3 regions of the Micromonospora sp. NPDC049230 genome follow, and region 2 is predicted to be linked to each of the others. Evidence: riboswitches for the same ligand, from Rfam matches in the RefSeq annotation. Region 2 holds a riboswitch; each other region holds the start of a gene.
The links. Region 2 has a riboswitch for cyclic di-AMP ahead of AB0A95_RS04005 (C39 family peptidase). Riboswitches for the same ligand answer to the same signal wherever they lie in the genome.

Region 1 (10,345 bases), on a different contig from region 2:
TGGCAGACCACCGAGTTGCCGTTCAAGAACGGCGGCAACATGCCGGGCCGGGGCATGGGCGAGCGGCTGGCCGTCGACCCCAACCGGAACAGCATCGTGTACTACGGCGCCGAGGGCGGCAACGGGCTGTGGCGCAGCACCGACCACGGGGTGACCTGGGCCCGGGTCACCGCGTTCCCCAACGCCGGCAACTACCGGGCCGACCCCAGCGACCCGAACGGTTACAACGGGCAGAACCAGGGCCTGACCTGGGTCAGCTTCGACAAGAGCACCGGCACCGCCGGATCCACGACGCAGACCATCTACGTGGGCGTGGCGGACAAGGAGAATCCGGTCTACCGCAGCACCGACGGGGGCGTCACCTGGTCGCGCATCCCCGGGCAGCCCACCGGCTACCTGGCGCACAAGGGTGTCGTCGACCCGGTCGGCGGTCACCTCTACATCGCCACCAGCGACACCGGTGGCCCGTACGACGGCGGCAAGGGCGACGTCTGGAAGTTCACCCGGTCGACCGGAGCCTGGACCCGGATCAGTCCGGTGCCCTCCACCAGCGGCGACGACTACTTCGGCTACAGCGGTCTGACCATCGACCGGCAGCATCCCAACACGCTGATGGTGGCCACCCAGGTCTCCTGGTGGCCGGACGCGATCTTCTTCCGCAGCACCGACGGCGGGGCGACCTGGACCCGGATCTGGGACTTCACCAGCTATCCCGAGCGGTCCCGCCGCTACACCATGGACATCAGCTCGGTGCCCTGGCTGACCTTCGGCGTCAACCCGGCGCCCCCGGAGGCCTCGCCCAAGCTCGGCTGGATGAACGAGTCGGTGGAGATCGATCCGCACGACTCCAACCGGATGATGTACGGCACCGGTGCCACCATCTACGGCACCACCGACCTCACCAAGTGGGACACCGGCGGTCAGTTCACCATCCGACCGATGGTCCGCGGGCTGGAGGAGACGGCGGTGCTCGACCTGGTCAGCCCGCCCAGTGGCGCACCGCTGATCAGCGCGCTCGGTGACGTCGGTGGCTTCCGCCACACCGACCTGGACGCCATTCCGCCAATGCTGTTCACCCAGCCGGTGTTCACGACCACCACCAGCCTGGACTATGCCGAGAGCAAGCCGGCCACACTGGTGCGGGCCGGGAGCTTCACCGACTCCGACCGGCCCAACGACAGTCATGTCGCGTTCTCCACCGACGGTGGGGCCACCTGGTTCCAGGGCACCGAACCGTCCGGGGTCAACACCGGTGGCACCGTCGCCGCCGCGGCCGACGGCAGCCGGTTCGTCTGGGCGCCCGGCGACCCCGGTCAACGGGTGGTCTACTCGGTGGGCTTCGGCAACACGTGGGCGCCCTCGGCCGGCATCCCCGCCAACGCGACAATCGAGTCCGACCGGGTCGACCCCAACCGGTTCTACGGCTTCAGCGCCGGGCGGGTCTACCTCAGCACCAACGGTGGGGCGAGTTTCACCGCCACGGCGGCGACCGGTCTGCCCGCCACCGACGTCCGGTTCAAGGCGCTGCCCGGCCGTTCCGGCGAGTTGTGGCTGGCCGGGCCCGGCGGACTGTGGCGATCCACCGACTCCGGCGCCAGCTTCACCAAGCTGGACGGCGTCAGCGCCTCCGGCAACGTCGGCTTCGGCAAGGCGGCTCCCGGGCGCACCAACCCCGCCGTCTTCCTGTACGGCACGGTGAACGGTCAGCCCGGCGTGCACCGCTCTGACGACGCCGGCGCGACGTGGGTACGCATCAACGACGACAGCCACCAGTACGGCAACCCGGCCGAGGCGTTGACAGGTGACCCCCGCGTCTACGGCCGGGTGTACCTCGGCTCCAACGGGCGCGGCATCCTCGTCGCCGACCGGGCCGACGGGCCGCCTCCGACGACGCCGCCTCCGACCACGCCGCCTCCGACCACGCCCCCTCCGACCACGCCGCCTCCGACCACGCCGCCTCCCACGACGCCCCCTCCGACCACGCCCCCTCCGACCACGCCGCCTCCGACGAGTGGGTGTACGGCGACCTATCGCGTCACCGGCTCCTGGTCGGGTGGCTTCCAGGCGGAACTGGTGGTCCGCAACGCCGGCAGCGTGCCCATCGCCGGTTGGACGCTCGGCTGGACCTTCCCCAACGGGCAGCAGATCACCCAGTTCTGGGGCGGCATCCACACCCAGGCCGGGGCTGTCGTCTCGGTCCGCGACAGCGGCTGGAACGGCGCGCTCGGTGCCGGGGCCACCACCACCGGCGGCTTCCTCGGTTCGTGGACCGGCAGCAACACGCCGCCGACCACCGTCACCTGCCTGAGTCGCTAACTGGTGATCCGGGCCCGACCGGCCCGATCACCACCCGAGCACCGGTCCGTCGGGCTGCCTGAGGGGTCCGGCACCCGGCGGACCGGTCCACCCCGGCCGACACCGTCGGTGAGGTGCGAACGACGCGGGGCCGCACTCGAACGAGTGCGGCCCCGCGTCGTTCGGTCGTTCAGACCGCCGGGGAGTTGGGACGGTCCACGTCGACGAACTCCACGTCGTCGACCGCGCGGTCATCCCGGCTGCCGGCGGCCCGCGCGGCCGACCCGACGGCCCAGCCAACCGCGGCACCGACAAGCGCGGCGCCGATCAGCAGGGTCCAGGGCAGAGCCGGCTGCCGGCCGGCGAGCGCGTCGAAGGCCAGCGAGGCGCGGCGTCGCGCCTCCTCGGCGGCGGAGCCGACCAGGTCACCCGCCTCGTCGGCGAGGTCGCCGCTGTTGCGACGGGCCGAGCGGGCGGTGTCGCGCACACTGTCTCCGGCGGAACTGACGGCGGAGAGCAGGTGCTCCCAGGCCTGGTCCGCAATCCGCTCCGGCTTGCTGCGGCGGTCCAGCAGGTTGGTTCCGAACATCGTGGTTACCTCCTCGGGTGCCGAAGCCGCCGGCCACTTCGGACTTCGGCGTCTGTTCAGCGCGTCACGGTTCGCCTACCCCGCCAGTGCCCAGGGCCGTCCGGGCGCAAACCCGGCCGGCTCCGGCCCGCTGCCGGGACTCAGCGCACCGCCACCACGGAGACGCCGCGGGCGAAGTCGTCGTCATCGTCGTCGTCATCGTCGTCGCCGCCGCCGAAACCGCAGGCCAGTACGAGGGCCAGCAGCACGCCGACGCCGGCCAGCCCAGCAAGTCGTTTGATCATCGAAGATCCTCTCCGTCACGGGCGGTGTCCCGGCCGATGCTAGGTGGCGTCGGCAAACCGACGGCGCGGATCGGGCCGGTATCCGCGGGCGACACGCCGATGACAGCGGGCGGGCGTCGCTTGTGGGCCGGTTGTCGGGCGCGTCGGGCCGGGGCCGCTACCCTGGTTCGGCGGCGCGTCGGTGACGACCGGTCGTCGGAGGTCAAATAACAAAAAGTCTTGAGCAATCAGATACTCAAAAGTGCGGATATGGGTGCCTTTGTGCGGCCGGATCCGTGAATTGCTCATCCCGAGGGGTGGCGACCGAGGCCGTCGGAGGAATACTCTCGGTCGCGGCCCGCGTACTGATGAGGCGCCCGGGGGACGGGCGGGTGGAGGTGCTCGCGTGAGCCTGTCGATCGTGAAGTCGGTTTTGTCCGGTGGAGTCGTGGAGATCGCCCCGCGGGGCGAGATCGACGTCGACACAGCGTACGAGGTACGTGAGGCGATCGCGGAGGTGCTGGCCAAGGGCCGGCCGCTGCGCATCGAGCTCAACATGAGGCTTGTCACCTTCATCGACTCCGTCGGCATCAGCGCCATGGTTGCCGGCTTCCAGACCGCCGAGGTCAGCGACGTCAAGCTGGTGGTCACCGAGCCGAGCCGGTTCGTGCACCGGCAGCTCTGGGTGACCGGCCTGCTCGGCCTGTTCGGTGCACCGGAGCCCTACTTCGCCGGCACTGCCACCCCCGAGGTGCTGCCCGGCGCCTGAGCGCGCCAGGCATGACCCGTCAGGGCTGGGCGTCCAGCCCGGTCAGGTCGACATCCGTCGCTTCGGTGACTGCCCGGATGGCCGTCACCGAGGCGTACCCGGCGGCCAGCAACGCCACGTCCGTGCCGGGCTGTGCGGCCTGCCCCGGCTCCTCCAGCGACGTCCGGACGAAGCCGTGGCCGGATTCGGCCACCGTCATCTGCACCTGACCGAAGCTGGCCAGCGTGCCGCGTCGCACCCCGCGCAGCCGCCCGTGCGGCAGGTCCGGGGCGTTCACGTTGAGTACGCTCTCCGGCGGCGCGGAGGTCAACCGGGGAAGCAGGTCCAGGGCGACCCGCGCGGCGGTGCTCCAGTGCCGCTCGGCGTCGCGTACCCGGGCGGCGGCGTCCACGGCGGCGCCACCGCTGGCTGCCGTCGCCTCGCCGGCGGAGAGCACGTCCAGCGAGACCGCCATCGCCCGGCAACCGTTCATCGCGGCGGTGAACGCGGCACCCACCGTCCCGGAGTGCAGCACGGCCCGGCCCGCGTTGGCACCCCGGTTGATGCCGGAGAGCACCACCGACGGCGGCGGGCCGAACGCGCCGTGCAGCGCGATCAGGGTGATGAAGCCGGGGGAGCCACCCACCCCGTACGCCGGCACACCCGTCAGGTCCGGCAGCGGGTGGTCGTGCACGACCACCCGCCCGTCCCGCTCCACGGCGCTCATCGCGGCACTGGTGCCGCTCGCCTCCTCCAGCGGCGCCGCGACCACCACGTCCAGGCCCCGCTGTGCCGCCGCCCAGGCCAGTGCCTGGATGCCCGGCGCGGCGATCCCGTCGTCGTTGGTGATCAGCACCCGCAGCGTCATCGCTCGACCACCCGGTCGGCCAACTCGTCAGGGGTGGTCCGCTCCTGGGGCCGGCTGTCCGCCGGCACCAGCCGGACCCGCTCGACCAGGCCGGTGATCGAGTCCAGTCGCCCGGTGCCCAGGCCGTGCCGGGTCACGTTCATCGCCCCGGCGGCGGCGCCGGTGCGGATGGCGGTCCGGATGTCCCCGCCCCGGGCCACGACGGCCGCCACCCCGGCGGTCATCGAGTCGCCCGCGCCACGCGGGTCGGCAGCCTCCAACCGGGGCATCTCGACCTCGAACAGCTCCCCGTCGACGAGCGCCAACGCCGGCTGGTCGGCCCGGCTCACCACCACCGTCTCGGCGCCGGCGGCGTGCAACTCGTACATGGTGCGGGTCAGTTCCAGGCTGTCGTCGCTGCGGGCGCGGCCGTCGCGGATCAACTCCTCGTGGCTCACCTTGAGGAAGAACGCGCCGCTCTCCAACACCGCGCCGAGGTGATCGCCGGAGAGGTCGACCACCACCCGGCCGCCGTTGGCGCCGAGGTCGGCGGCGAAGCGCCGGTACAGGTCGGCCGGGACGAGCCACGGCTCGTTCGGCCCACTGAGGACGCTCACCGCGGCCTGCAAGCCCTCGCCGAGGGCCAGGTTGTACAACTCGTCCAGCTCGTGTCGGCTCAACGGCTGCCCGGGCACGTCGGCGATCTCCTGCCGTGAGCCGCCCCGCCGATCGTGCACGTACCCGCCGCTGCCGGAATCCCGGACCACCACCTTGAGGTCCACGCCCTCGCTGACCAGAAGTGGCTCCAACACCTGGCCGATCTCACCGCCGAGGGCGGCGCAGAGCACCACGTCGACACCGAGCGACAGCACCATCCGGGCCTGCCAGACGCCCTGCCCGCCGGGGTGCAGGTGCAGCTCGGGGTGGTCGTTCGGCTGGTCCACTGTGACCGTGAGCTGCGGCGTGGGCGCGAAGACCATCACGTGCCCGCTCACCTGTCGTCACCGCGCATGATGTCGCCCTTCGTCCCAGTCGGGTGATTTCCCACAAACCGACCTTAATGCGACGCGCGGGTTCGTCCGGGCATCCGGCGGCCGTCGGGCGTTGCCAGCCAGGCATCGGTACGGGACGATCGTGCGACAAGCGACGGCGGGAGACGTGTGCTCAGCAGCGATACCTTCAGCTACACCGTCCAGGCCCGGTGCTCGCCGGCCGAGGCGGCGGCGATGCTCAGTGACCTGACCCGACAGGGTGAGCTGCACCCGCTGATCGTCCAGGTCCGTCAACTGCCGCCCCGACCCGGTGCCCAGGCCAGCTACACGATCAACGACAGGTTGGTGGCCGGCCCGCTACGCTTCCGCACCACCTATCACGCGGACGTGCTGAGCAGCGGCAACGACGAGATCATCATGGTGGCCCGCCAGTGGCCCGCCACCACTGTGCACAACCACACCCGACTGCGCGCCGAGCCGGACGGCCTGGTCCGGATCGACGTCGAGATCACCCTGACCGCACCGACGCCGCTGTTCCGGTACGCGTTCCGCCAGGCGCGGGCAGCCCACCTGGCCCTGGCCACCCGCCTCGGCCCAGCCCTCGACCGCACCGGCGAGGCCCCACCACCGGCCTGAGCGCCCGCGCGCGTCACCCGGACCCGCTCGCGCCCTGCCCCGCCATGATCGTGCACGGTCCAGGAGGTAGTGGCCTGCGGGCGTCGGGAGGCCACTACATCTTGGTTTTAGCGCGATCTGGGGGCCCGATCTTGGGGGCCCGGTCGCGGTGGCCCGGTTGCGGTGGCCCGGTCACGGGTTGCGGCCGTGCCCCGGGAGGGCGGGTGGGGCGGCGGCCCCACGGTTTGTAGGTGGACAGCACCGTCGCGATGATCATCAGGCTGGTCGACACCGCGGGCGCGATCACCAGGTCGACGCGGTCCCGTGCGGGGAGGGCGGCGCCCACCGCGCCGGCGTGCCGCAGATTCGGCGTGAGCAGGAACAGCACCAGCCCGACCATGACCGTGGTGAGTACGAGCTTGGCGACCACCCAGCGATAGCGCCAGAGGCCCCACGGCGTGAACAGCGCGCTGGCGACCCCGATCAGCCAGACCAGGACGCTCAGCGGCGCGAACAGCACAGTGCCGACAAGCGCCGTGACCGGGTAGATCACCGCCGGGTCGGCACCCCGCTGCACGGCGATGCCGAGCGTGAGGAGCACCAGGTCGGCACCGAGCCACCCGAGCGAGGTGACCAGGTGCAGGGTGAGGAGCCCCTTGCGGGCGGTGGGTGGGATCCGACGCATACCGCGATGCTGCCCGCCGACCCGCGCCAGGTCGTCCGACCGCCGACGACATCCGGGGTACGCCCGGCGACGTAGCCCGGCCCGGCGAGCACCCCGGCCCTGGTGACGACCCGCCCTCGTGATCGACACGACATCGCCGACTCCGGGGTATCCCGTCGTCCCGGACACCCCGGAGTCGGCGAACGCGAGTGGATCATTCCCGGACCGGGCCGGGGGCCGTCGGGTGGGTCAGTAGACGGACAGGTGTACGTGGTTGGTGTGGTCGGTGGACGGGGTGCCACCGGCGCCGCTGTACGACTTCCACCCGCTGCTGGGCAGCCAGATCTGCCGATACCAGATCACGTACAGCACGGCGAGCCGGTCGGCGTTGCGGATGAAGTACGCGGCCAGGTTGTTGCCGTACGTCTTGTCGCCGCCGGTGGCGTTGCCGCCGAAGCCGCTCTTCTGCGCCGCGAAGTCGCAGGCTCGGCCCTTCGGGTGCTCGCCGGAGCCACTGGGCCGGTGACAGGAGACGTACCGGGTGAAGCCGGCGGCCTTGGCCTGTTCGAGCGCGTGCAGGGTGCGCGGGGTGATGCAGCCGTTGGCCGGCGTGGGGTCGTTGACGCTGCACGACTCGGATGGCCAGGAGCCGTCGGAGTTGCGCGGCGCGGCCTTCGCGTTGGCGGTGGAGGTGCCCCGGTTGGAGCCGGTGTCGGCGGTGGTCTGCGGCGGCTTGGGCGTGTTGGCGACGGTCAGGGCGCGTTCGGCCTGCTCCTTGCGCTTGGCCATCACCGTGACCTGCTTGCGTTGTTCGGTGATCTCGCCGTTCAGGGCGGCCCGGGTGCGGTTGGCCTGGTCCTTGGTGGCGAGCAGGTCGCGCAGCACCCGGTCCTCGTTGGCGGCCACCGCCTCCAGGGCGGCGGCCCGGTCCATGAAGCCCTCCGGGCTGCTGCTGTTGAGCAGCGCCGACACCGCGCCGAGCCGGCCGGTGCGGTACGCCACGCCGGCGATCTGGCCGACCTTGCCGTCGCGTTGGGCCAGCTCGACCTCGATGGTCTTCAGTTGGGTGGTGAGCTGCTGCTGCCGCTGCACGGAGGTGTCCAGAGCGCGTTTCGCGTCCAGGTAGCCCTTGCTGGCGGCCTCAAGTTGGGCGCGCAGCGACGGGGTGCCGCCCTCCTCGTCGGAGTCGGGTGCGGCGGCGGCTCGCAGGCCGGTCGGGGGAGCGGCCGAGACGCTGCCGGCCGGGATCGCGACGCCGAGGGCGAACATCGCGACGATCAGGGCCGCCAGTCGGGCGGCGGGTGGTCGTGCTGGTGCCACTGCGCATGTCCTTCCGTCAGCCGCCGACCGGGTTAGCTGACGGGTTCGGGACGGAAGATCCCTACCGCTGACGCGGATGCACCCCAGGAACGTGGTTCCCCGGTTCGCCTGGTTGGGCGATTAGGCGGCGACCGCCACCGGCGCCTGGAGGGCGCCGCCTGGTGGAGGCCGGGACCGAGCCTACCGGTGCCGGTGGGGCTGTTGCAGCCGATGTGACGGAAGGTGCCTACGTCATCACGGAAACGTGTGTTACCACTCGATCGAGCCGCAGGCCCCGGTGGCGGCGCCGGGCTCGATCTGCAACGTCGCGTGTTCGATCCGGAAGTCGTCGTGCAGGGCGGTACGCGCTGCGGTGAGCACCGCGCCGACCTCCGCGCCGGGTGCCATGGTCAGGTGCGCGGAGGCCACGTCCATGCCCGAGGTGAGCGTCCAGACGTGCAGGTCGTGCACCTCCACCACGCCGGGGACCGCGGCCAGCCGGTCGTGCACGGCGGTCACCTGGAGGTGTTCCGGGGCGGCCTGCACCAGGATGCGGACGGCGGCGCGGGCCAGCCGCCAGGTGCGCGGCAGGATGAACGCGCCGATGGCGACCGCGACCAGTGGGTCGGCCCACCACCAGTCGGTGACGGCGATGAGTAGTGCCGCGCCGATCACGCCGAGTGAGCCGAGCAGGTCGCCGAGCACCTCCAGGTAGGCGCCCTGAAGGTTGATGCTCTCCCGGGCGCCGGGGCGGAGCAGGGCGAAGGCGGCGACGTTCGCGAGCAGGCCGAGCACGGCCACCGCGAGCATCGGGCCGGCGACGACCTCGTGCGGGTCGCCGAAGCGGCGGATCGCCGCGATCACCACGTAGATCGCGACGCCGGAGAGCAGGACGGCGTTGGCCAGTGCGGCGAGCACCTCGAGGCGGTAGAGCCCGAAGGTGCGCTGCGGGTCACCGGTGGCCCGTCGGGTCGCGGTGATCGCGGCGAGCGCCATCCCGATGCCGAGTACGTCGGTGAACATGTGCCCGGCGTCGGAGAGCAGGGCGAGCGAGGAGGTGTGCAGGGCGGCTGCCGTCTCGACCACCATCAGGGTGGCGAGCAGCCCGAATGCCGCCCAGAGACGGCCCCGGTGCTGCTGTGCGGCATTGGCGACGGACCCATGGTGGTGGTCATGACCTGCGCCCACGAGCTCCACCTTCCGCTGCCGACCGGGGCCCGGTCAAATGTATGTTCACATCGCTATGTATGGAAGTGTTGGGTTCGCCGCTGGCCCGTTTGGCACGCTGGCACGGATCAGCCGGTGGGGTCGATGGTGGTGAGTCGCTGCGTGGCCCGGGACAGCGCCACGTAGAGGGTGCGCACCCCGGCGCCCGGATCCGCCCGGATCTCACTCGGGGCGACGAGCACGACTCCGTCGTACTCCATGCCCTTGGCCTCCAGGCTGGTGACCACCTGCAACCTCGGCGCGTCGAGCGCGGCGAGCCAACCGGCGACCTCGTCCCGGCGGGGGACCGGCGTGATCACCCCGACCGTGCCCTCCACCTCGGTCAGCAGGCCGGCGGCCGCCTGCACGGTCGCGGTCTCCAACCCCGTCGCGGGCACCACCAGTTCGACCGGATCGACCCCGGTGGAGCGTACGGCCGTCGGCAGCGGCAGATCGGGGTAGAGCCGGCGGATCTCCGCCGCCGCCACCGCGAAGATCTCCGAGGAGTTGCGGTAGTTGGTGGTGAGCGTGAAATCGTGCCGCTTGCGTCGGCCCAACGCCTGCTCCCGGGCCCGGTCCAACTCGTCGGGGTCGCCGGTCCACGCGGTCTGCGCGGGGTCACCCACCACCGTCCAGGAGGCCAGCCGGCCACGCCGACCGACCATCCGCCACTGCATCGGTGAGACGTCCTGCGCCTCGTCCACCACCACGTGCGCGTAGTCCCGGTAGTCCTCCGGACGCTCCCGCGCCGCCGCGCGGGCGGCCCGCTGCCGGTCGCTGGCGGTGCTCAGCTCACGGACGCCGCCGGCCAACTGGAACGGGTCACG
Region 2 (10,345 bases):
GGTAGATCGCCGTCTTGCTGACGCCGGCACGCCGAGCCACCGCCTCGATGGAGAGCCGGCCGTAGCCGACCGCGGCCAGCTCCTGCGTCAGCGCGCGCCGGATGGCCGTGGTGATCTCGTCACGGAGCACTGCCGCGCCGGCCGGGGCACGCCTCTTCTCGGTCGTCACCAGGGACTCTTATCGCAGCTCACGGGGCCTACAGTAGCGCAACGACGGTACGGTTGCGTCCCGACGTGTTTCGGACTACTGTCCTCGCAGCGACGAGGCGGCGCCCCGCGCACATCTCCCACTAGGATTCCATCGTCGTGAGCCACCCGTCTGCACGAAAGATCGGAGCGCCATTTCCATGGCCACCACCGCGCTGGTCGACCCCGACACGGGCCTGACCCAGGCGCAGCTGGCCGCTCGGCACGGGCTACGGGTCGCCGGTGAGCGACCGACCCTCGTCGAGTACAGCCGCCAATTGTGGGCCTACCGGCACTTCATCGCCGCGTACGCCAACGCCAAGCTGGTCGCCTCGTACAGCAATGCCAAGCTGGGCCAGCTCTGGCAGGTGCTCACCCCGCTGACCAACGCGGCGGTCTACTACCTGATCTTCGGGGTGGTGCTGGCACAGAACGACATGCCGAACTACATCGCCTACCTCACCACCGGGCTGTTCATCTTCAACTTCACCCAGAGCGCGGTCCTGGCCGGCACCCAGGCGATCAGCAGCAACCTGGGTCTGATCCGGGCGCTGCACTTCCCCCGGGCCAGCCTGCCGCTGTCCACCACGTTGACGCAGTTCCAGCAACTGCTGGCGTCGATGGTGGTGCTGATCGGCATCGTGCTGGTCACCGGGGAGCCGATCACGCTGGAGTGGCTGCTGCTGGTGCCGGCCCTGTTCCTCCAGGCGGTGTTCAACGCCGGCGTCGTGCTCGTGGTGGCCCGGTTGGGCAGCAAGTCGAGCGACCTGAAGCAGGTCATGCCGTTCATCATGCGCACCTGGATGTACGGCTCCGGCGTCCTCTACAGCGTCAGCCTCTTCGAGCAGCTGCCGAGCTGGGCGACGACGCTGGTGCAGTACAACCCGCTGCTCGTCTACATCGAGCTCGCGCGGTACACGCTGCTGGAGGAGGCACCGCTGCTCAACGAGTCGCCGGCCCAGCTCTGGCTGGTCGGCGGCGGGTGGGCACTGCTCGCCGGCCTGGGCGGTTTCATCTACTTCTGGCGCGGCGAACAGGAGTACGGCCGTGGTTGAGCACTTCGAGGCCCCCACCGAGGCGAGCGCGACGATGACCGCGTCGCAGGAGCGCATCCCGACCGTGGTGGTCGACGACGCGCACATCATCTACCGGGTGCACCAGGGCGCCGCCGGTGGCACCACGCCGGTGGCCGCGCTGCGCCGGCTGGTCAAGCGCACCCACGCACCGAACATCCGGGAGGTGCACGCGGTCAAGGGCATCTCCTTCACCGCGTACCGGGGCGAGGCGATCGGGCTGATCGGCAGCAACGGCTCCGGCAAGTCCACCATCCTGCGGGCCATCGCCGGCCTGCTGCCGGTCAACCGGGGCGCGATCCACACCCAGGGGCAACCGTCGCTGCTGGGCGTGAACGCCGCCCTGCTCAACGACCTCTCCGGCGAGCGCAACGTCACCCTCGGCTGCCTGGCCATGGGCATGCACCCGGACGACGTGGCCAAACAGGCCGCCGAGATCATCGAGTTCTCCGGGATCAACGAGCGGGGCGACTTCGCCAGCCTGCCGATGCGGACGTACTCGTCCGGCATGGCGGCCCGGCTGCGGTTCTCCATCGCCGCCGCGAAGAAGCACGACGTGCTGCTCATCGACGAGGCGCTCGCCACCGGCGACAAGGGCTTCCGCAAGCGCAGCGAGCAGCGGGTCCGCGAGCTGCGGGAGGGCGCGGGCACTGTGTTCCTCGTCAGCCACCAGCTCTCCTCGGTCCGCGACACCTGCGAACGAACGATCTGGCTGGAATCGGGCGTCCTGCGGATGGACGGGCCCACCGACGAGGTCATCCGGGCCTACGAGGCGTACGCGAACAGCAAGTAGGCAGCCGGCATCGACACGGCACCACGGACCGCGTCGCCCGCGTTGGGGCGGCGCGGTCCGCGCGTTAAGGTTCATCCCGTCGCCGCTCGGGCGGAACCTTCCGTTAACGCATCCGAAGAGAGTGAGGATCCGGCAATGACGCAGGACCAGACCACTGGCCCGGACGCCGTGGCGGAGACCCCGACGCCGTGGCGGCCCTCGCGGACGGTGGCCGTGGTCCTGGCCGGAGGCACCGGGACGCGACTGGGCCTCGGCATCCCGAAGCAACTGCTGAAGATCGCCGGCAAGCCGATCATCGAGCACACCCTGGCGGTCTTCGAGGCGGCACCAGAGATCGACGAGATCATCGTGCTGATGGCGACCGGCCACGTCGACGACGCCCGGCAGATCGTCGAGAAGGCCGGCCTGCGCAAGGTCACCAAGGTGATCGAGGGTGGTGACACCCGCAACGCCACCACCCGGATCGCACTTGACGCGGTCGGCCCGGCGGACTGCAACATCCTCTTCCACGACGCGGTACGCCCGCTGCTCAGTGGCCGGATCGTGCGCGAGTGCGTCAACGCGCTGTGGACCTACGACGCCGTGGACGTGGCCATCCCGTCCGCCGACACGATCATCCAGGTGGACGACAACGACTGCATCACCGACATCCCGGTGCGCTCCCGGCTGCGACGCGGGCAGACCCCGCAGGCGTTCCGCTCGCCGACCATCCGCGAGGCGTACCGGATCGCCGAGGACGACCCCGACTTCGCCGCCACCGACGACTGCGGTGTGGTCCTGCGGTACCTGCCCGGCACCCCGATCAAGGTGATCGACGGCTCCGACGAGAACATCAAGGTCACCCACCCGGTCGACGTGCACCTGGCGGACAAGCTCTTCCAGCTCGCCGCCGCGCAGGCACCCCGGCTGACCGACCACCGCAGCTACTCGGAGGAGCTGACCGGCCGCACCATCGTGGTGTTCGGCGGCAGCTACGGCATCGGCCACGAGCTGGCCGAGCTGGCCCGGCGCTACGGCGCACAGGTCTTCCCGTTCAGCCGGTCCAGCACCGGCACCCACGTGGAGCGGGCCGCCGACGTCGAGGCCGCGCTGACCAGCGCCTTCGAGGCCACCGGCCGGATCGACCACGTGGTGGTCACCGCCGGGGTCCTGGAGAAGGGCGCCCTCGCCGAGATGGACGAGGAAACCATGGACCGGGTGCTCCAGGTCAACTTCGTCGGCCCGGTGACCATCGCCCGGCAGGCCCTGCCCTACCTCCAGCAGACCAAGGGCCAACTACTGCTCTACACGTCCAGCTCCTACACCCGGGGGCGGGCCCGCTACGCGCTGTACTCGGCAACCAAGGCCGCGCTCGTCAACCTGACCCAGGCGCTCGCCGACGAGTGGGCCGACGTCGGCGTCCGCGTCAACTGCATCAACCCGGAGCGGACCGCCACGCCGATGCGTACGCGGGCCTTCGGCGAGGAGCCGGAGCACACCCTGCTCGCCGCGGAGGCCGTCGCCCAGTCGTCACTGGACGTGCTGATCTCCGATCTGACCGGCCAGGTCATCGACGTACGCCGGGCACCCGGCGACGGGTCCGCGCCGAGCCTGCCGGCCCAGACCGGGCCGAGTCTCCTCGAGGCGCCGGCCGGCGCGGCGTCGACGAGCTGACACCGACCGGCGGCGAAACCACGAACGGAGCGACATGCGCGGCGACCTGGTCCGAAAGCTGGCCGCCCGGTGCCTGAGCACCGGGTTGGCGGTGCTGGCCTTTGTCGTGCTGGCGCTCACCGGCGCCACCGGCTGGGGGCTGGCGTTGGCCGTCGCCGCGCTGGCCGCCTCGGCCGCCGAGCAGCGGGTCCGACCCAACGCCGACCTCGTCGCGGAGACGACGCTCATCGCCGCCGCGATCCTGGTCGGCTACTCCCGACGGCTGGACGACGGGCTCAGCCTCACGCTTGTCGCCACCGCCCTGGTCCTGCTGGGGCTGGTGCTGCTGGTGGGGCCCCTGCGTACCGCCGGCAACCTGGAGATCCGCGCGGCCAACCTGCCGGTCCGGGCCTGGACGCCGTTGGTCGCCGACCGGCTCGGCACCATCCTGCTCGGGCTGCTCGCCGTCCTGGCGGTCGCCGCCGCGCTCACCCTGCCGCCCGGTGTGGCGTTGGCCGCGAGCCTGCTGGTCGGCGTCGGCACCGGTGTGGTCGCCCTGGACCTGGCCCGGCGGCGCTTGCGGCCGGGAGCCGGTGGCGGGCCGGTGGCTCGGGCGCTGCGCCGGCACCAGCCGGAGTTCCTGCTCTACTTCTCCGCGCCGCCCGGTTCCGAATACCAGGTCACCATGTGGCTGCCGTACCTGCAACGGATCGGCCGGCCGTTCCTGGTCGTGCTGCGCGAGCCGGAGTTCCTGGCTCCGATCGCCGCGGCCACCGACGCGCCGGTGGTCTACTGCCCCACCCTGCGGGCGATGGACGAGGCGCTCGTGCCGAGCCTGCGGACGGCGTTCTACGTCAACCACGGCGCGAAGAACAGCCACTGCATCCGCTTCACCCAGCTCACCCACGTGCAACTGCACCACGGCGACAGCGACAAGGCGCCGAGCGCCAACCCGGTGTCGGGGATCTTCGACCGGATCTTCGTGGCCGGGCCGGCGGCGATCGACAGGTACGCCCGTGCCGGCGTGCGGATCCCGGCGGACAAGTTCGTTGTGGTGGGCCGCCCACAGGTCGAGTCGATCCAGGTACGCCCGGAGCCGGCTGGGGGGTTGGCGCATCCGACGGTGCTGTACACGCCGACGTGGACCGGGCACCACGCCGACGCTGACTACTGCTCGCTGCCGGTGGCCGAGGGGCTGTTGCGGCGGCTGCTGGAGCGCGGCGCGACAGTGATCCTGCGGGCCCACCCGTACACGGCACAGAACCCGGCCTCGGCCCGCCAGTTGGGCCGGCTGACCGAGTTGCTCGTCGCCGACCGGGCCCGCAGCGGTCGCCAGCACGTGGTTGGTGCGGCGGCCCGCGAGCTGAGCCTGACCGAGTGCGTGAACCGATCGGACGCGCTGGTCTCCGACGTGTCCGGGGTCATCTCGGACTACCTCTACTCCAGCAAGCCGTACGCGGTCACCGACATGGGCGACGAGGGCGACCGGTTCACCGAGCGTTTCCCGCTTGCCGCGTCGGGTTACGTGCTGCGGCGGGATCTGTCCAACCTGGACGGTGTGCTGACCGCACTGCTGGACACCGATCCGCTCGCCGCCGAACGCTGGGCCACCCGCCGACGTTACCTGGGTGACTTCCCCGCCGAGTCGTACGCCGAGGCGTTCCTGACCGCCGCCCGCCGGGAGCTGGCGGCGGCGGAGGACCCGGCGGCCGAGCGTTCGCCGCAGCTCTCCCCCCTCGCCTGACCCGGACTGTCGGGCCCGGCGAGAGGGCTAGCTCAAGCCGAGCCGTTTCCCCGCGTTCAGCTCGATCCGGACGATGCCGGACGTGCCGGACGGCCCCTGCCACTCGGCTGCCGCGAGACCGTCTGCCGACTCGGGGAGCGAGAACTCCCACGGTTGGAGTTCGGTGGAGGCGACGACGAACCGCAGCACCTCCTCGGCGCTCATCATCGTGGCCCCGAGGTGTGCCACGATTCTCCGCCGCCCGTCGGCGAGGGTCTCGCTACTGATCGACTCGATGTCCTCCTCGTCGATCCCGACGACGTCCCGGACGACGGCCGCGGCGTCCGCGACCGGCCCGACGACGTCGACGGTCAGCACGACCCGTACGGCGTCCCGCAACGCCTCCTCGATCGCGTTGGCCAACTCGGCCTCGTCCGGACCGTCCTTCTCCCGGCCCCGCAGCCCCATCTCCCGGGTCTCCACCGGCCGATCAACCGGCCCGGGGTCGAACGGGTCGATGCCGGTCCGCACGTAGAGCGCCTCGACCGTCGGCGCATCGGTGAGCGGCCGGGTCGCCTCCATCGCCGCCACCATCCAGACGCCGAGCGGCGACCTGCGCAGGCGCCCCGTCAGCAATCCGAACTCGGCGGCCAGGGCGTCCACCCCGGTCCCGAATGGAGCCTGCGGTGACACCTCGACCAGGGGCAGCACCAGGAGCAGCGCCAGACCCCAGACGCCGCCCCCGTCGACCGCCACCGGGTGCAGGTCGACGGACCACACGTCCGCCCTCCCGAGCAGTGGAAGGCAGCGGACCAGGGCGGTGTCGAGATCCGGGGCCGTCAGCCGGGCGTGCACCCGGACCACCACGTCGTCGTCGGACGCCGCCACCGGCAGTCGCCTGACCCGGCGCCGGACGGCGAGGACCGATGCGTCGGCGGGCAGCCACTCCGGTGGATCCCACCACTGCTCCGCGGTGTCACCGACCGCGCCGACGGACACGCTCAACGGCGTCACCCCGTCGGTCGTCCGCTCCCGACCGGCGGCGAAACCCATCGGGTAGCCCGCCGCCGATTCCACGACGTCCAGGTCACCACGGCCCCACCGGAAGCGCTCCAGCAGCGGGGCGGCCAGCTGCCGCACCGCCTCCCCGCCGGACGCCGACGGGGCGGCCGGCGTCAGCGTCAGGTCCAGGTTCACCCCGCTGCGGGGGCCGTCGACCTCGGTTCGGGACGCCGTGAGGCTGACCGCGCCGAGCGACGCGACGAGCGGCCGGCAGCGACCTGCCGCGTCGTCGAGTCGGGTGTCGACGACGTTCAGGCTCACGGTGGTGATCAGGGCATGCTCAACAGTGGACATCACCGCGGGATGGTAGACGTCGGGGTGCGGCGCCACCACGGGTTTCGCACCCGCGACGGAGGGGACGTACCCCGGGCCGGCGGAAGAGACGCCGCGGGCGTCGGCCCCTCGTGGGGGACGACGCCCGCGGCGGTCGGTGCGCCTGGGTCAGGCGGAGTAGCCCCGGCTGGTGATCCAGTTGGCCAGGTCGATGGTGGTGATCCAGTACGACGGGTCGGTCGGGTTCGCCGAGTCGGCGATCCGCACGGTGCGACCGTTGTCCTTGTAACCGACGACGGCGACGTAGTGGCCGCCGCCGTAGGAATGCCAGCTGCCGTCGGTGTCGGTGGCGTCGCCGACGACGTTGGCCACCACACCCCGGCCGTCGGTGATGGCCCGGACGACGTCGGCCTGGAGCCGGTCCATCTGCGCCGGGCTGGGCGCGCTGGGGAACATCCGGGTCCGGTACGGGGAACCCTTCACCTCGGCGTTGAGCGCCCGGGTGGTGTCCTCGGCCGAGTTGGTGCCCATCTCGGTGGTGCCCAGTTCGGCCGCGAGTTCCTCCTGGGTGCGGTCGATCCCGGTGGCGCTGAGCGCGTTGCGGGTGGCCGCCGGGCCGCAGTTGTAGTACGTGTTCTGCGCCTCGTACTCGTAGTCGAGGACCTTTGTCGCGGGCGGCTTCGGCCGCGTCGGCTTGCGGGTCAGATCCGGGTTGCTGCTGACCTTGGCGGCGGGCGCCGGGGCGCTGGTGGCCGGGGCGGCGCTGGACGGCGCGGCGCTGGCCAACGGGGAGGCGTCGTCGTGCGAGGTGGTGACGTCGCTGCGCATCTCGGCGACAGTGGTCGCGGTGCGCTGAGCGGCCGGGGCGTCGTCGGCGACGGTGAGCAGGGTGCCGGTGGTGGCGGCGAGCACGAGGGCCGCGGCGGAGGCGGCGACGATCTGGTACGGGCGCTCGGTCGCGATGCGGCGGAGCTGACGCTGCATGGTGTGCTTCACGGGGTCCTCCACGGATCGGGGGGAGAGCGGCACACCGGGGCGCGATCGGCGTCCGGGCAGGCGCCAGCGCGCGGACCGTGGTCCGCGGATGGTGAACCGCTCAGGGGAACGCCCGGCACGGCCGGGCGGGAGAGGCGATGACCCGGGGGGTCAGCTCACCGTCACTGGACGGATGAGCGGGGGCACCGCTGCGCCGTGGAGGCGAGGGAACAGCCGAGGGGTGGAAAGGTGCTGCACGAGTTTGGAACTCCTTCCGACACCGCCTACCGGGTTAGCTGACGGATTCGGGCGGGAAGATCGCCCTACCGCGGGCCGTGGCTCGCGGATTCACCCCGGACTTACTGATGGGTCCCCGGTTCGTTGATCACGATTGAGCGGGTCGGCGCGGCGTCGCCTCTTGCGATCGGTTACCGCACCGGACGGGACGACACTACTGGCCCGTCCGCACCCTGCCAAGCCGTCCTCACCTGCGTAAACCTCAATACGCGCCGCAATTTCTGCGCGTATTGCCGATGACGTGACTCGATGGGACAACCGGTTACGGCGGCGCCTACGGTCGACAACCGGACAGGCCGCCGACAATGCGGCCACAATCCCGGGAAAAATCGAGCCGATCGTGCCGGACGCCCGAATCGCAAATCCCGTGACCGGGCTCACATAACGGATCGGGCTCGAAGGGCACGGGCCGGGCGCCAGCGAGCCACCACGGCGGGCCGGGGCACCCCGCGCACCAACCGGCGGGCGGGTGCCGGGCTCGGCCGCAACCGGGCAACCGCCGTGGCCGCCTCCGCGACGAGGGTACGCGCCGAGGAGGCGGCCAGGTCCGCATCCCGCCAGGCGGCCCGCTCCGCCGTGGCCGCGGCCTGGTAGTCGGCCAGCCTCGCGTCCCGGATCGCCCGGCTGAGCAGGGCCTCCTGCTCGACCGGGTGCCGCCGGGGATCCCAGCCCCGTCGCCCGAAGACGTCACCGAGCTGCGCCATGGTCAGGTCACCCCGCCAGTACGCCGCCGTCGCCGCGCGGTGCAGGTAGCGCTCCCGCGAGGCGTACTCGGCGGGGGTGCGGGGGGTACCCGGGGTGGGTAGCGCCCCGGACCCCGCGAAGCGACGCGCGGCGGTGTCCGCCTTGTCGTAGCGCGCCCAGGCCCGTTCCATCTGGTCCTGAGCCGTCAGCCAGGCATCCCGTCGCCGCCCGGCCGTCCTGGCAGCGCCGGCCGCGGCGACTGCCACCTCCTCGGCGTACCGGTGCCTGTCGACGGTTTCGGCCGCGGCCACCTCGCGGGCGGTCGGGACGGGCGGCGACGGGTCGTCGGCGGGTCGGTCCCGTTCGGGCCGGGCGACAAGCACGGCGAGTACGCCGAGCGCCAGCAGGAACAGGGCCGACCAGATGGCAGCGGCCTGCGGCACCTCGGTTACGAACTGGTAGAAAACGGTTGTCTCCATGGTCGGCACCTCGCGGAGGAAGCAGAGCGGTGGGAGCCCCACCGGCCGCCCGGCCACGGCGGGCCACGGATCGGCAGGGTGCGGAGCTGGTGGGTCGACAGGGCGCGGCGACGGGACGCGTGTCCCGGATGGCTCAGCGCCCGGGTGGGCCCCGGGGCGGCGAGCTGTGCAGACCGTCGACGAGCGGCAGCCGGTCGGACCTGGTCTCGCACACCGGCAGCACGCCGGTCGCGATGGCGCCCTGGGCGCCGGGAAGAGCCGGTTGCGCATCGACCGACCAAGCCGGGAAGACCCCTTCGGCGACACCCGCACGGGCCGCCGGCACCGGGTGCGCGGCATCCTCGGCCGCGGCTCGCCAGGTGGGCTGGCAGGACGTCGCGAGCGAACCGGAGCCGAACTGCGACAGCACCGCGCTCTGGCTCGGCACGGCGCTCAGGCCTGGTAGGGCGCCTGGCGTCGGTGCGGCGGCCGAGGCCGGGCCCGCGCCGAGCGCCAGGGCCGCGACGACGGCGAGGCTGGTCAGCACCCGTGTCGCCCAGCGCGCCACCCACCACAGCGGACAGGTGAACGCGACCGGAAGCACGTCCCCACGCTACCGTCGTGCCGGTGCCTGACGCATCGACCACGGGCGTGTCGGCGCACGCCGCGCCGAGACGCTGACCTGGGTGGACAGTGTCAGCGGGTGTCCGCGTACGTCGATCGACTGTCGGTCTGGTCGGGCCCGCCGGGCTCGGTTCGGGCACCGCCGCCGCCGGTCGCGTCGGCGGCGGCCTGGGTCGCGGCGGTGCGTTGTCCGGGCACGGACACCTGTCGGGCCGGACGGCGCGGTGCGAGCCGGCGCATCATCGGGGTCTCGACGAAGCGGTGCAGCAGCCCGGCGAGGACCAGGTTCACCAGCAGGAAGCCGAGCACCACGGCCGGGCCGCGCCAGCCCTCGAAGCCGGTCCCCCAGTCACCGGTGAAGCGCAGCACGCTCGTCATCACCAGCACGTGGACCAGGTAGAAGGCGAACGAGACCTCGCCGAGCCAGACCAGCGGCCGGGACCGCCACGGCGACCGCCTGCCCCGCACGTCCGCATCGGCGGCGGCGGCGATCACCAGCAGGTACGCGACAGCGAGCAGCGTGGTCCACAGCTCCGCGGGGATCCACTGCGCGGCCACCGCCCAG
Region 3 (10,345 bases), on a different contig from region 2:
GGATCGCCCGGCACGCCTACTGGTTGCCACTCCTGCTGTTCGGTCTCCTGGTGGTGGCGGCGGGACCCCTGTACGTGGAGTCGGCCGACCCCCTCGACATGCGCGGTCCGCAGGGCAACTCCGCGCTGACCGGCCTCGGTGGGGACTTCCTCGAACGCTCAGCGGCCCTCGGGTGGTACTGGCTGGTGGCGCTCATCGGCGGCTACCTGCTGACCCTCGGCTGGTACCGGTGGCGTGGCGCGCGGGTCGGCGTGCAGACACCAACCCGCACGTACGTCATCGCCGGCATCGTCGGCACGCTGGTCGGGCTCGTGCTGCCGATCGTGCTGCGGTTCCTGTTGCTCAACTCGGCGACGGAGGTGTCGAGCGCGACAAGCTGGTTGACCACCCCGCTGTTGGGCGTCTCCGATCGCGGCATGTTCCCGCACCTGGTCATCGCGGTGGGTCTGCTGGTCCTGGCCCGACTGGAACGCAGTCGCGGCCTGACGGCCGTCGCCGTGGGCTACGCCGCCGCGGTCGTCCTCGTGAACGTCTACTTCCAGACCGCGAACTTCGAGCCGGGCGACCTGAGCCGGCACAGCTTCCTGCTGGCGGCCCTGCTGCCGGCGCCGATCCTGCTCGTCGGTGGCATCATCGCTCTTTTCACCATAGGTAAGAGGTCGACATGAGCACCGGCACCGGCGGGCACCCGACGAACGGGCTCAGCGACACCGTCCACCAGCGCAACCGGCTCGGCATCCTCACCATCGCCGCCGAGGCCGAGCGGGTGGAGGTCGCCTACCTGCGCGACGCACTCGAACTCACCGCCGGCAACCTCTCCCGGCACCTCGCCGTGCTGGAGGAGGCGGAGCTGATCCAGATCGACAGGGGCTACCATGGCCGCAGACCCAAGACCTGGATCAGGATCACCGAACAGGGGCAGGCCGCACTGGCCGCCGAGATCAACGCGCTACGGGAACTGCTCCGCCGCCACCAGGAGTTGGGCGGCGCTCCGCGGCCAACCGGGTAGGAGCCTGTCGTACCGGTGTCGTAGGTTGCCGTTCATGAATGCGTCGACGCCGGCACAAGACCTGACCACACGGCGCGTCGTACGCGACGAGACGCCGGTCCTGTTCATCGCCACGGCCGATGAGCAGGACGCGATCACCGAGGCATGGGGTCGCCTGGAAACGCTTGTGGGGTCACTCCAGGGGCGGAAGTTCTTCGGGGTCTTCGGCCCGCCCGATGGGGCATACCGGAACAGGTCGCCGACCACGACTCGACGCGTCCCAGCATCGAGTTCTACCGGCGGCGCGACGAGATCGACCTGCTGATCCCGGTGAACGCCCGATAGGGATTGGTCAGTCCTGCTCCAACCTGTCGCGAAATAGGATGCGGGCGAACTGGCGTACCTGTTGGATCTCGACATGACGCATGAGCTTGTTCGTCCTCGGAAGGCTCGACCCGGGGACAAGATCGCGGTTCTCTCGCCGTCCTTCGCCGCGGCCGGCGCCTTTCCCGAGATCCACGAACAGGCCATGCGACGGCTCGCCGACCTGACCGGCCTCGTGCCGGTCGAATACCCGACCACCCGCCAGGTCGGTGCGACCGCGGCGGCGCGGGCGGCGGACATCAACGCCGCCTTCGCAGATCCTGAGGTACGCGGCCTTCTCGCCGTCGTCGGAGGCGACGACCAGATCACCGTCATCCCGCATCTGGACGCCGACCTCGCCCGAGCCGACCCGAAGCCGTTCCTCGGCACCAGCGACAACACCAACCTGCACCACTGGCTCTGGGGCCTCGGCATCGCCAGCTTCTACGGCGGGTCCTCGCAGGTGCACCTCGGCCCCGGGCCAGCCGTCGACGACATCCACTCCCGGTCGCTGCGAGCGGCGCTACTCACCGGCGAGCGGTTGGAGATCACCGACCCGGGCGAGTCCGAGGATGTCGGAATCGACTGGGCCGACCCGGGGGCGTTGACGTCCTTCGGAGAACGCGAACCGACGGAACCATGGAGTTGGTACGGGCCGCGCCGCGCAGTCACCGGCCCCACCTGGGGTGGCTGCCTGGAGGTCATCCAGTGGATCCTGACGGCGGGGCGCTTCCCATTTCCCCCGGAGGCTCTGCGGGGCGGGGTGCTGGTCATCGAGACGTCGGAGAAGCTTCTGCCGGCCCGCGAGGTCGGCTGGATCGTCCGATCGCTCGGTGAACGCGGTCTCCTCAGCGCCGTCGACGCGGTGCTGGTCGCCCGTCCGCCGGTCTCCGACCAGACGCGCCGACCCCCTGCCGCGGACCGGGCACGGCTACGCGAGCAGCAGCGCGACACGGTCGTCGACGTGGTGACCCGATACAACCCGGAGGCAGTGGTCTGTGTCGGCATTCCCTTCGGCCACACCCGGCCGCAGTGGATCCTTCCCCATGGCGGCCTGGTGACCGTTGACGGCGTGGAACGCCGAGTGTTCGCCGACTACCGGTAGAGCCCGCCCACTCGACACGCCGGCGGTTGCCTTTTCGGCCCCGCTGTCGCCGTGCGGCGAGTCGAGACACAGGTGGCGGCTGCGGAGCGCGACCTGCTCCTTGGTTACGGAACGCCCAGGTATCGGCCGATCCGGCCGATACCTGTCCGGCTGGCAGCGCCAACCCGTCCTGGCCGAGGGGGCCGGTCGGGAGATCACGGCGGTCTCCGGCGGCGAGCCGGTGCGACGCGTGGTGGAGACGACCGCCGATCCGATCAATTGACAGCCATTGATTGACGCGGTCAACTGGCGAGGCCCGTATCCCCCGGCTCACCCAGGAGGACCCTCTTGCGTACGCTCCTGACCCTCGCCGCGGCCGCCGTCTGCGCCGCCGGTGCACTGGCCGTCCCCGCAGCGGCGGCGCAGGCCGAGCCGGCCGGCACCGCCCCGGCCGGCGCGACCGTCCCGGCCGACGCCTGCGCCGGTACCGTCCAGATCCAGTCGCTCACCTTCAACCCGCCCCGGGTGGTTCCGGGCCAGGTCGTCAGGGCCACCGCCGTCGGGCAGAACTGCACCGCCCAACAGCAACAGGTCGGCACGGCGATCTACGGCCGGTTCGTCGGCTCCACCCCCGGCATCCCCACCGGCTGCCCGGCCCTCCCCTCGCTGCCTGGCTGGGCGGTCACCGTCGATCCGGGCGCGACCTTCAGCTGGCAGGAGGGTTACTTTGTGCCCTCCGGCTGTACGGCCACCGGCCTGGAGGTCACGGTCCTGCTAGAGAACAGCGCCACCGGCACGCGACTCACCCGGACCGCCACGGTGCCGATCGACCCGCCGCCGGTGGCGCCCTGCACCGTGAGCTACCGCACCGGGAGCGAGTGGCCGGGAGGCTTCACCGCCCAGATCACCATCAAGAACACCAGCACCGTGCCGATCAACGGTTGGGCGCTCAGCTTCACCTTCCCCGGTGACCAGCACATCGTCCAGTCCTGGTCCACCACGGCACAGCAGAGCGGTGCCACCGTCACGGCCCGGAACCTCAGCTACAACCCCCTGGTGGCGCCGGGCGCCTCGGTGGACTTCGGCGTCCTGGGCACCTGGCAGGCCAGCGACGCGGTGCCGATCGCGTTCACGCTCAACAATGTCGGCTGCGCCGCCGGGTAGCCCGCACACCGGGCCCGGCAACACGCTCGCGTCGCGGGCGCCCAGCGCCAGCCTGCGAGACATCATGGCCCGGATGGGCCACGACAGTCCCCGCGCGGCGCTGATCTATCAACACGCCAATCGGGAGGCGACCAGGTCATCGCCGACGCGATCGACAAGGCCGTCAGGGCGGCCGGACACAAGCCGAGCAGGCGTCGGACGCGACCGGCCGCCGAGGACGACGGGACGGGCGCCGAGGCGGGCTAATGGCACAGCGCCCTGTTTCAGCCATCTAGAACGACGGAAGCCCTGGCGGGACCATCGGTCCTGACCAGGGCTCTCGCGACTGGAGCGGGTGACGGGAATCGAACCCGCACTGTCAGCTTGGGAAGCTGATGTTCTGCCATTGAACTACACCCGCAAGCGGCACCACTGTACCCGAGTCGCCGGGCCCGTGCACCCAGGCACCCCGGCCCGCCGCTTGCCCGCGCGCCGTTTTGCCCGCTCTGCCTGGTTCGGCCAGGGCTCGGCCCGGCTTGATCCACTCGGGTTCCTGAAAGTCGGGGTGTCTGAGCGGCCGGGACACCGCGATTTCACCAAAACCGAGTCGATCATGCGGGGCGGCGCCCGCAGGACGGCGCGCGGCGGTGCCGTGCGAGACGGGGCCGACGCGGGGCGACGCAGGGCAGTGCCGGACGACGCCGGACGACACGGGGCAGTGCAGGGCGACGCCGGACCACGCAGGACGACGCCGGGCGACACGGGGCAGTGCCGGACGACACGGGGCAGTGCCGGACGACACGGGGCAGTGCCGGACGACACGGGGCAGTGCCGGACGACACGGGGCAGTGCCGGGCGACACGGGGCAGTGTCGGGCGATGTCGGGCAAGCCCGGGCGGCGCGGGGCGGGGCGGTGCGTACAGCCGGGTGCCGGCTCCGTTACGACGGAGCCGGCACCCGCTGTGTTTGGTCTGCGGTCAGGCGGCTGTGCACTGGACGTCACGGCTGCGGCGGGCCGGGCGGGTCTGCGGCACCGTGAGTGGCGCGGCAGTCGCCGCCGGGGCGTGCGGGTCGAGCCAGACCCGGACGGCCGGCCGACCCGGCGCGAGGCCCGGGACGCCCGCGATGTGCTGCTCGCGGCGGGTGAGCATCGCCACGTCGACGGTGAACTCGAAGAGCCTCCAGTCGACCTGCGGCTCGGCGCGGGCGCTCTGCGCCAGTTGCGCCACCCGGGCCGGATCGGTCACCGGACGGGCGCGCCCCGCCACGTACGCCTCGTCGTCGCTCTCCTCCGGGGGGAACGAGTGCAGCGCGTAGCGGCCGTCGCGTTCGAGGTCACGGCGCTTCGGAGAGTCGATGATGAAACAGAAGAGACCCTCGTCGGTGATGACCGGGGAGACCGGATGGACCCGGGGCCCGCCGTCGGCGCGGACCGTGGCCAGGTAGCCGAAGCCCGGCCCGTACTGCTGGAGGAGAACGCGGATCCCGTCGGCGAGTCGGGGCTCGTCGGCGGCGAATTCGGACCAGGAAGCCATGTGAGCATTCTATCGAACAAATGTACGAGCAGCGACCTCGACGCGCTGGTCACCGGCACCGAATCTGGTGGGTTTTCGGGCCGCCGCTATGGTGGTCCGATGCTGCTCTCCGACCGCGACCTGGTCTCCGAGATCAAGGCCGGCACGCTGGGCCTGGAGCCGTTCGAGCCCACCCTGGTCCAACCTTCCAGCATCGACGTACGGCTGGACCGGCTGTTCCGGGTCTTCAACAACCACCTTTACACCCACATCGACCCGGCGATGCAGCAGGACGACCTGACGTCGGCGATCGAGGTGCCCGACGGGGAGCCGTTCGTGCTGCACCCCGGTGAGTTCGTGCTCGCCTCGACGCTGGAGGTCATCTCGCTGGGCGACCAGCTCGCCGGCCGGCTGGAGGGCAAGAGTTCGCTGGGACGGCTGGGGCTGCTCACGCACTCCACCGCCGGTTTCATCGACCCCGGCTTCTCCGGTCACGTCACGCTGGAGCTGTCGAACGTGGCGAACCTGCCGATCACTCTCTGGCCGGGCATGAAGATCGGGCAGCTCTGCATCTTCCGGCTCTCCTCGCCGGCCGAGCACCCGTACGGGTCGGCGGTCTACGGCTCGCGTTACCAGGGGCAGCGGGGGCCGACGCCGAGTCGCGCCTGGCAGCACTGGCGCACCTGGCCCACCCGCTGAAGTGAACCCGTGACAACGGGGGCCCGCCGCGACGGATCGCGACGGGCCCCCGGTCAGCGCACTGATCAGCCTGGACGGCCGTAGCTGTGGACCTGACCGTCATCGGCCCCCTTCATCTTGACCGGTTCGCCGGCCTGCGAGGCGTGCACCACCCAGCCGCCGCCGACATACATGCCGACGTGGTGGATGTCGCTGTAGTAGAAGACCAGGTCACCGGGGCGCAGGTCGGGCTTGCCGACCTTCTTGGTGGCACGGCTCTGCGCGGCGGCGTTGTGCGGCAGGGACACCCCGGCCTTCGCCCAGGCGGCCAGCATCAGCCCGGAGCAGTCGTACGAGTTCGGGCCCTCGGCACCCCAGACGTAGGGCTTGCCGATCTGCGCGCAGGCGAACTTGACCGCCGTGCCGGCGGCGCCACCGGGATAGCTGGCAGGGCAGGGCGCCGGGCGCAGCGGACCGCCGCCACCGCTGCCGTACACCTTGAGGCGCAGCTTCTGTAGCTTGTCGATCTCCTCGTTGATCTGCTTCTTCTTCGCCGCCAGCTGAGCCTCGGTGCGGGTCAGTTGGGCCACCATCGCATCGAGCGGCGCCTTCTGCCCGGCCAACGTGTCGCGCAGGTCGGCCACCTCGCGGACGTTCTGCTGCTGGTTGTGCGCGAAGCGGTCGAGCATCTCCAGCTGTCCGACCACCTCGCTGGGTGACCGGCTGCCCAGCACGGCGTTCACGGTCAGCACGTTCTCGCCCTTGTACGCGCGCACCGCCAGGGCGCTGACCTTGTCCATCGCGGCGTCGACCTGGCGCTCCAGCGGGGCGATCCGGGCGGCCAGCGCGTCGGCCTGCCTGCGCTTGGCGGCGAGGTCGATCCGGGTGGCGTTGTGCTGTTCGATGATCGGTTCGAGTTTGTTCCAGTCGGCGTCGATCTGGCGTTCGATCTCGGCGACGGACGGGTCGGCGTGGGCCGCCGTGGCGCTGCCGGCCAGGACGACGGCGACGCCGGCCAGTGCGGCGAGCGCGGTGGTGAAGCGGGACCAGCGTGGGCGCGGCGCGATCGGCATGGGGCCGGCTGTTGCCGACCGTTCGGACGACGGCCGCGGGGCATGGAGTGCCACCGGGGTTCCGTACTCCTTCTTCCTGACCGCCTACCGGGTTAGCTGACGGGTTCGGGCGGGAAGTCGGCGCCCTACCGCAGTGGCTGCGGATTCACCCCGGGGGACATGGGTCCCCGGTTCGTTCGGAAACGACTCGGCGGTGTCGGTCCGTTACCGCCCGGGCTGGGCGGAGCTGCTATCGGGCCGACAAAAGACCAGAGTAGAGACGCTTGTTACCCCTCCGCAACCCGCGCGGCCGTGACACTCCGTACCGATCGGAGGGGGCACCGACCACACGCGAAGATTTCTTTCCAGACAGGTCGACACATAGAAAGGTATTGACGCGGGCTCCCGGGCGGCGCGAAGGTGACCTGACCTGCACCCGTGGAATCTGGGGGGTTCGATGCACCATCCAACCCTGTCCTCCGGCCGGCGCGCACTGCTCGCCGCCGCCGTGGTCGCCGCCGCGACCGCGGTGCCGCCACCCGCCAACGCCGCCGCCGCGCCTGGCGGCGACCGCCAGCAGCAGTACGCCGCCGCGGCGGCCGAGTTCGGTGTACCGACCGACGTGCTGCTCGGCGTCTCCTACCTGGAGTCCCGCTGGGACAGCAACGCCGGCACACCCAGCACCAGCGGCGGTTACGGCCCGATGCACCTGACCGACGCCCGACGCGTGGCCGCGCTCCCCGTGGCCGGCCACCACAACACCGGCAGCGGCACCGAGGATCCGCGTGGCGACGACTCCCGTACCTCGCTGGAACCCGCGCCTCGGCCGGCGGACCCGACACCATCGGCCGCCGCGTTGCAGACCGTGGACGCCGCCGCCGCGCTGACCGGCGCGGCCCCCGACTCGCTGCGTACCGACGTCGGCGTGAACATCCGGGGCGGCGCGGCGCTGCTGGCCTCGTACCAGCGGGCGTTGGGTGCGCCGGTCGGTGCCGGCACCGACCCGGCCACCTGGTACGGCGCGGTGGCCCGCTACGCCGGCGCGGACACCGCCGACGCCGCGGCGGCCTTCGCCGACGAGGTCTTCACCACCATCGGCACGGGCGCGTCGCGGATGACCGATGACGGAGCGCGGATCACGCTGCCGGCCCGGGCGATCCGCCCGGAGCGTTCCTGGCTGGACCGGCTGGGTCTACGCCGGCTCGCCCGCCCGGACGGGCTGGAGTGCCCCCGCACCATCTCCTGCGAGTGGATCCCGGCGCCCTACGCGGCGTTCGGCGACGGGGACTACGGCAACCACGACCTGTCCGACCGGCCCGCCCGGCAGAAGGTCGAGTACATCGTCATCCACGACACCGAGGGGAGTTGGGCGACCACCCTGCAACTCGTGCAGGACCCGACCTACGTGAGCTGGCACTACACGCTGCGCTCGGTGGACGGGCACGTCGCCCAGCACGTCAGGACCAAGGATGTCGCCTGGCACGCCGGCAACTGGTACGTCAACGCCAAGGCGGTCGGGCTGGAGCACGAGGGCTTCGCGGCGCAGGGCACCTGGTACACCGAGGCGATGTACCGGGCCTCGGCGAAGCTGGTCCGGCACCTCGCGCTGCGGCTGGGCGTCCCGCTGGACCGCCAGCACATCATCGGCCACGACAACGTGCCCGGCACCGTCGCCGCGAACGTTGCGGGGATGCACTGGGACACCGGCCCGTACTGGGACTGGACGCACTACTTCACGCTGCTGCACGCGCCCCGGCTGGACACCGGCACCCCGGCCACCGGTCTGGTCCGGATCGACCCGGACTTCGCCACCAACCAGCCGGCGTTCGTCGGCTGCGTCACCGCCGGTGTGCCGTGCGCGCCACGCGGCTCCTCGGCGGTGGTGCTGCGCTCCGCGCCGGCCGCGGACGCGCCGCTCGTCAACGACATCGCGCTGCGCCCCGACGGCACCCCCAACACGATGGAGGTGTCGGACCACGGTGCCCGTGCCTCCGCCGGTCAGACGTACGCGCTTGCCGGCCGCCAGGGCGACTGGACGGCGATCTGGTACCTCGGGCAGCGGGCGTGGTTCCACAACCCGACGTCGGCGCCCACCGCCAGCTGGACCGCCGGCGTGGTGGCAACCCCGAAGCCCGGCCGGGCCACCATCCCGGTCTACGGACGCGCCTACCCGGAGCAGGCCGCCTACCCGGCAGGAGTGCCCTACCAGGCGATCTCGCCGCTTCAGTACACCCTGGCCGCCGGACAGCGGTACGCCGTCGGGGCGGTGCTGCCGGGCGAGTACTACCGGGCCAGTACTGTCGACGGATCCTCGCCCGGCGACTGGACGGTGATCCGGGGCAAGAACCGGTACGCGCAGATCCAGTTCGGCCACCGCATCATGTACGTCGACCTGGCCGACGTGCAGCTCCTGCCGTCCCCGGTGGGTGCGCCCCGCTGAGAAACCACGACGGCCCCCGGTCGCGGTGACCGGGGGCCGTCGTGTCGCGCGAGGTGGATCAGCCAGGTCTGCGGAACCCGGCGACGGGCATGGTGTTGATGCTGGACACCGACACCGGCTTACCGGCTCGTGGCGCGTGCACCATCTGGTTGTTACCCAGATACAGCCCGACATGACTCAGACCGGAGTAGAAGAAGACCAGGTCACCGGCACGGGCCTCGGATCGCGCGACGGCCTTGCCCTCGTTCCACTGGTCTCCGGTGTGGTGGGTGAGGTAGATCCCGGCCGACTTGTAGGCGTACTGGGTCAGCCCCGAGCAGTCGAACGAGTTCGGGCCGACGGCGCCCCAGACGTACGGATCGCCGACCTGCTGGCAGGCGGTCTTGATCGCCTTCTGGGCGGCCACGGAAACCACACCGTTGATGGTCGGGCAGCCGGCGGTCTTGACAGTGGTCTTGGGCATCGACGCCTCAAGCTGCTTGATCTCGGCGTCGATCTGCTTCTTCTTGGCCGCCAGCTCGTTCTGCTGCTTGGTCTGGGTCGCGATCAGCGTGTCCAGCTTCTGCTTCTCGCCGTCGTACTTGGCCCGTACGGCAAGGACACCCTCGACCTCCTTGCGCTCCTGCGCGGCCAGCCGATCGAGGATGGTGAGCTGCTCGGTGAGCGTGTCCGGCTTGGCGCTGACCAGCAGCGCGCCAATGTCGTGCGACGGGCCCGAGATGTAGTAGCGGGAGGCGAGATCGCCGACCCGGTTGAGCGCCAACTCGCTCTGCAACGCCAGCGGCTCGATCTTCTTCTGCAGGTCAACCGACTTCTGCCGGTTGACCTTCAGCTGCGCCCTGACCTTGTTGTACTGCTCGATGGTGGGCTCCAACTGCTCCCACTTCTTGTCGATCTGCGCCTCGATCTCGTCGACCGTCGGCGCGGCGTGCACCGGCGCGGCGAGCAGGCCCGCGCCGACCACCGCGGCGGCCGCCAGGACGAGCAGGCGGCGAGTGGCACGGCGCAGAACACCCGGCCGAGCAGACGCAAACAGGTCGTGACGATGAGGGGGCATGGTTGCCACCGGCACCGACTCCTTTG

Region 1: linked by a shared signal. The riboswitch ahead of AB0A95_RS00600 (hypothetical protein) and the one ahead of AB0A95_RS04005 (C39 family peptidase) in region 2 are both predicted to bind cyclic di-AMP.
Region 3: linked by a shared signal. The riboswitch ahead of AB0A95_RS09210 (NlpC/P60 family protein) and the one ahead of AB0A95_RS04005 (C39 family peptidase) in region 2 are both predicted to bind cyclic di-AMP.

Annotation. Positions count from the first base shown of each region.
Region 1 covers NZ_JBEZCZ010000001.1:118,311-128,655, forward strand. Annotated here, with positions in the region: gene AB0A95_RS00560 (cellulose binding domain-containing protein) at 1-2,316, shown strand, start outside; gene AB0A95_RS00565 (hypothetical protein) at 2,486-2,884, opposite strand; gene AB0A95_RS00570 (hypothetical protein) at 3,025-3,168, opposite strand; gene AB0A95_RS00575 (STAS domain-containing protein) at 3,554-3,916, shown strand; gene AB0A95_RS00580 (5'/3'-nucleotidase SurE) at 3,936-4,763, opposite strand; gene AB0A95_RS00585 (PfkB family carbohydrate kinase) at 4,760-5,737, opposite strand; gene AB0A95_RS00590 (SRPBCC family protein) at 5,903-6,370, shown strand; gene AB0A95_RS00595 (hypothetical protein) at 6,465-7,034, opposite strand; gene AB0A95_RS00600 (hypothetical protein) at 7,263-8,282, opposite strand; cyclic di-AMP (ydaO/yuaA leader) riboswitch at 8,339-8,470, opposite strand; gene AB0A95_RS00605 (cation diffusion facilitator family transporter) at 8,583-9,500, opposite strand; gene AB0A95_RS00610 (AAA family ATPase) at 9,608-10,345, opposite strand, start outside.
Region 2 covers NZ_JBEZCZ010000003.1:199,627-209,971, reverse strand. Annotated here, with positions in the region: gene AB0A95_RS04035 (TetR/AcrR family transcriptional regulator) at 1-169, opposite strand, end outside; gene AB0A95_RS04030 (ABC transporter permease) at 348-1,241, shown strand; gene AB0A95_RS04025 (ABC transporter ATP-binding protein) at 1,276-2,052, shown strand; gene AB0A95_RS04020 (bifunctional cytidylyltransferase/SDR family oxidoreductase) at 2,188-3,705, shown strand; gene AB0A95_RS04015 (CDP-glycerol glycerophosphotransferase family protein) at 3,740-5,428, shown strand; gene AB0A95_RS04010 (hypothetical protein) at 5,456-6,766, opposite strand; gene AB0A95_RS04005 (C39 family peptidase) at 6,911-7,738, opposite strand; cyclic di-AMP (ydaO/yuaA leader) riboswitch at 7,984-8,125, opposite strand; gene AB0A95_RS04000 (hypothetical protein) at 8,392-9,177, opposite strand; gene AB0A95_RS03995 (hypothetical protein) at 9,311-9,760, opposite strand; gene AB0A95_RS03990 (acyltransferase) at 9,853-10,345, opposite strand, start outside.
Region 3 covers NZ_JBEZCZ010000007.1:171,662-182,006, reverse strand. Annotated here, with positions in the region: gene AB0A95_RS09245 (hypothetical protein) at 1-668, shown strand, start outside; gene AB0A95_RS09240 (transcriptional regulator) at 665-1,009, shown strand; gene AB0A95_RS09235 (LD-carboxypeptidase) at 1,407-2,456, shown strand; gene AB0A95_RS09230 (cellulose-binding domain-containing protein) at 2,784-3,599, shown strand; tRNA gene AB0A95_RS09225 (tRNA-Gly) at 3,926-3,999, opposite strand; gene AB0A95_RS09220 (pyridoxamine 5'-phosphate oxidase family protein) at 4,556-5,113, opposite strand; gene dcd (dCTP deaminase) at 5,213-5,791, shown strand; gene AB0A95_RS09210 (NlpC/P60 family protein) at 5,857-6,843, opposite strand; cyclic di-AMP (ydaO/yuaA leader) riboswitch at 6,911-7,046, opposite strand; gene AB0A95_RS09205 (N-acetylmuramoyl-L-alanine amidase) at 7,280-9,262, shown strand; gene AB0A95_RS09200 (NlpC/P60 family protein) at 9,321-10,334, opposite strand.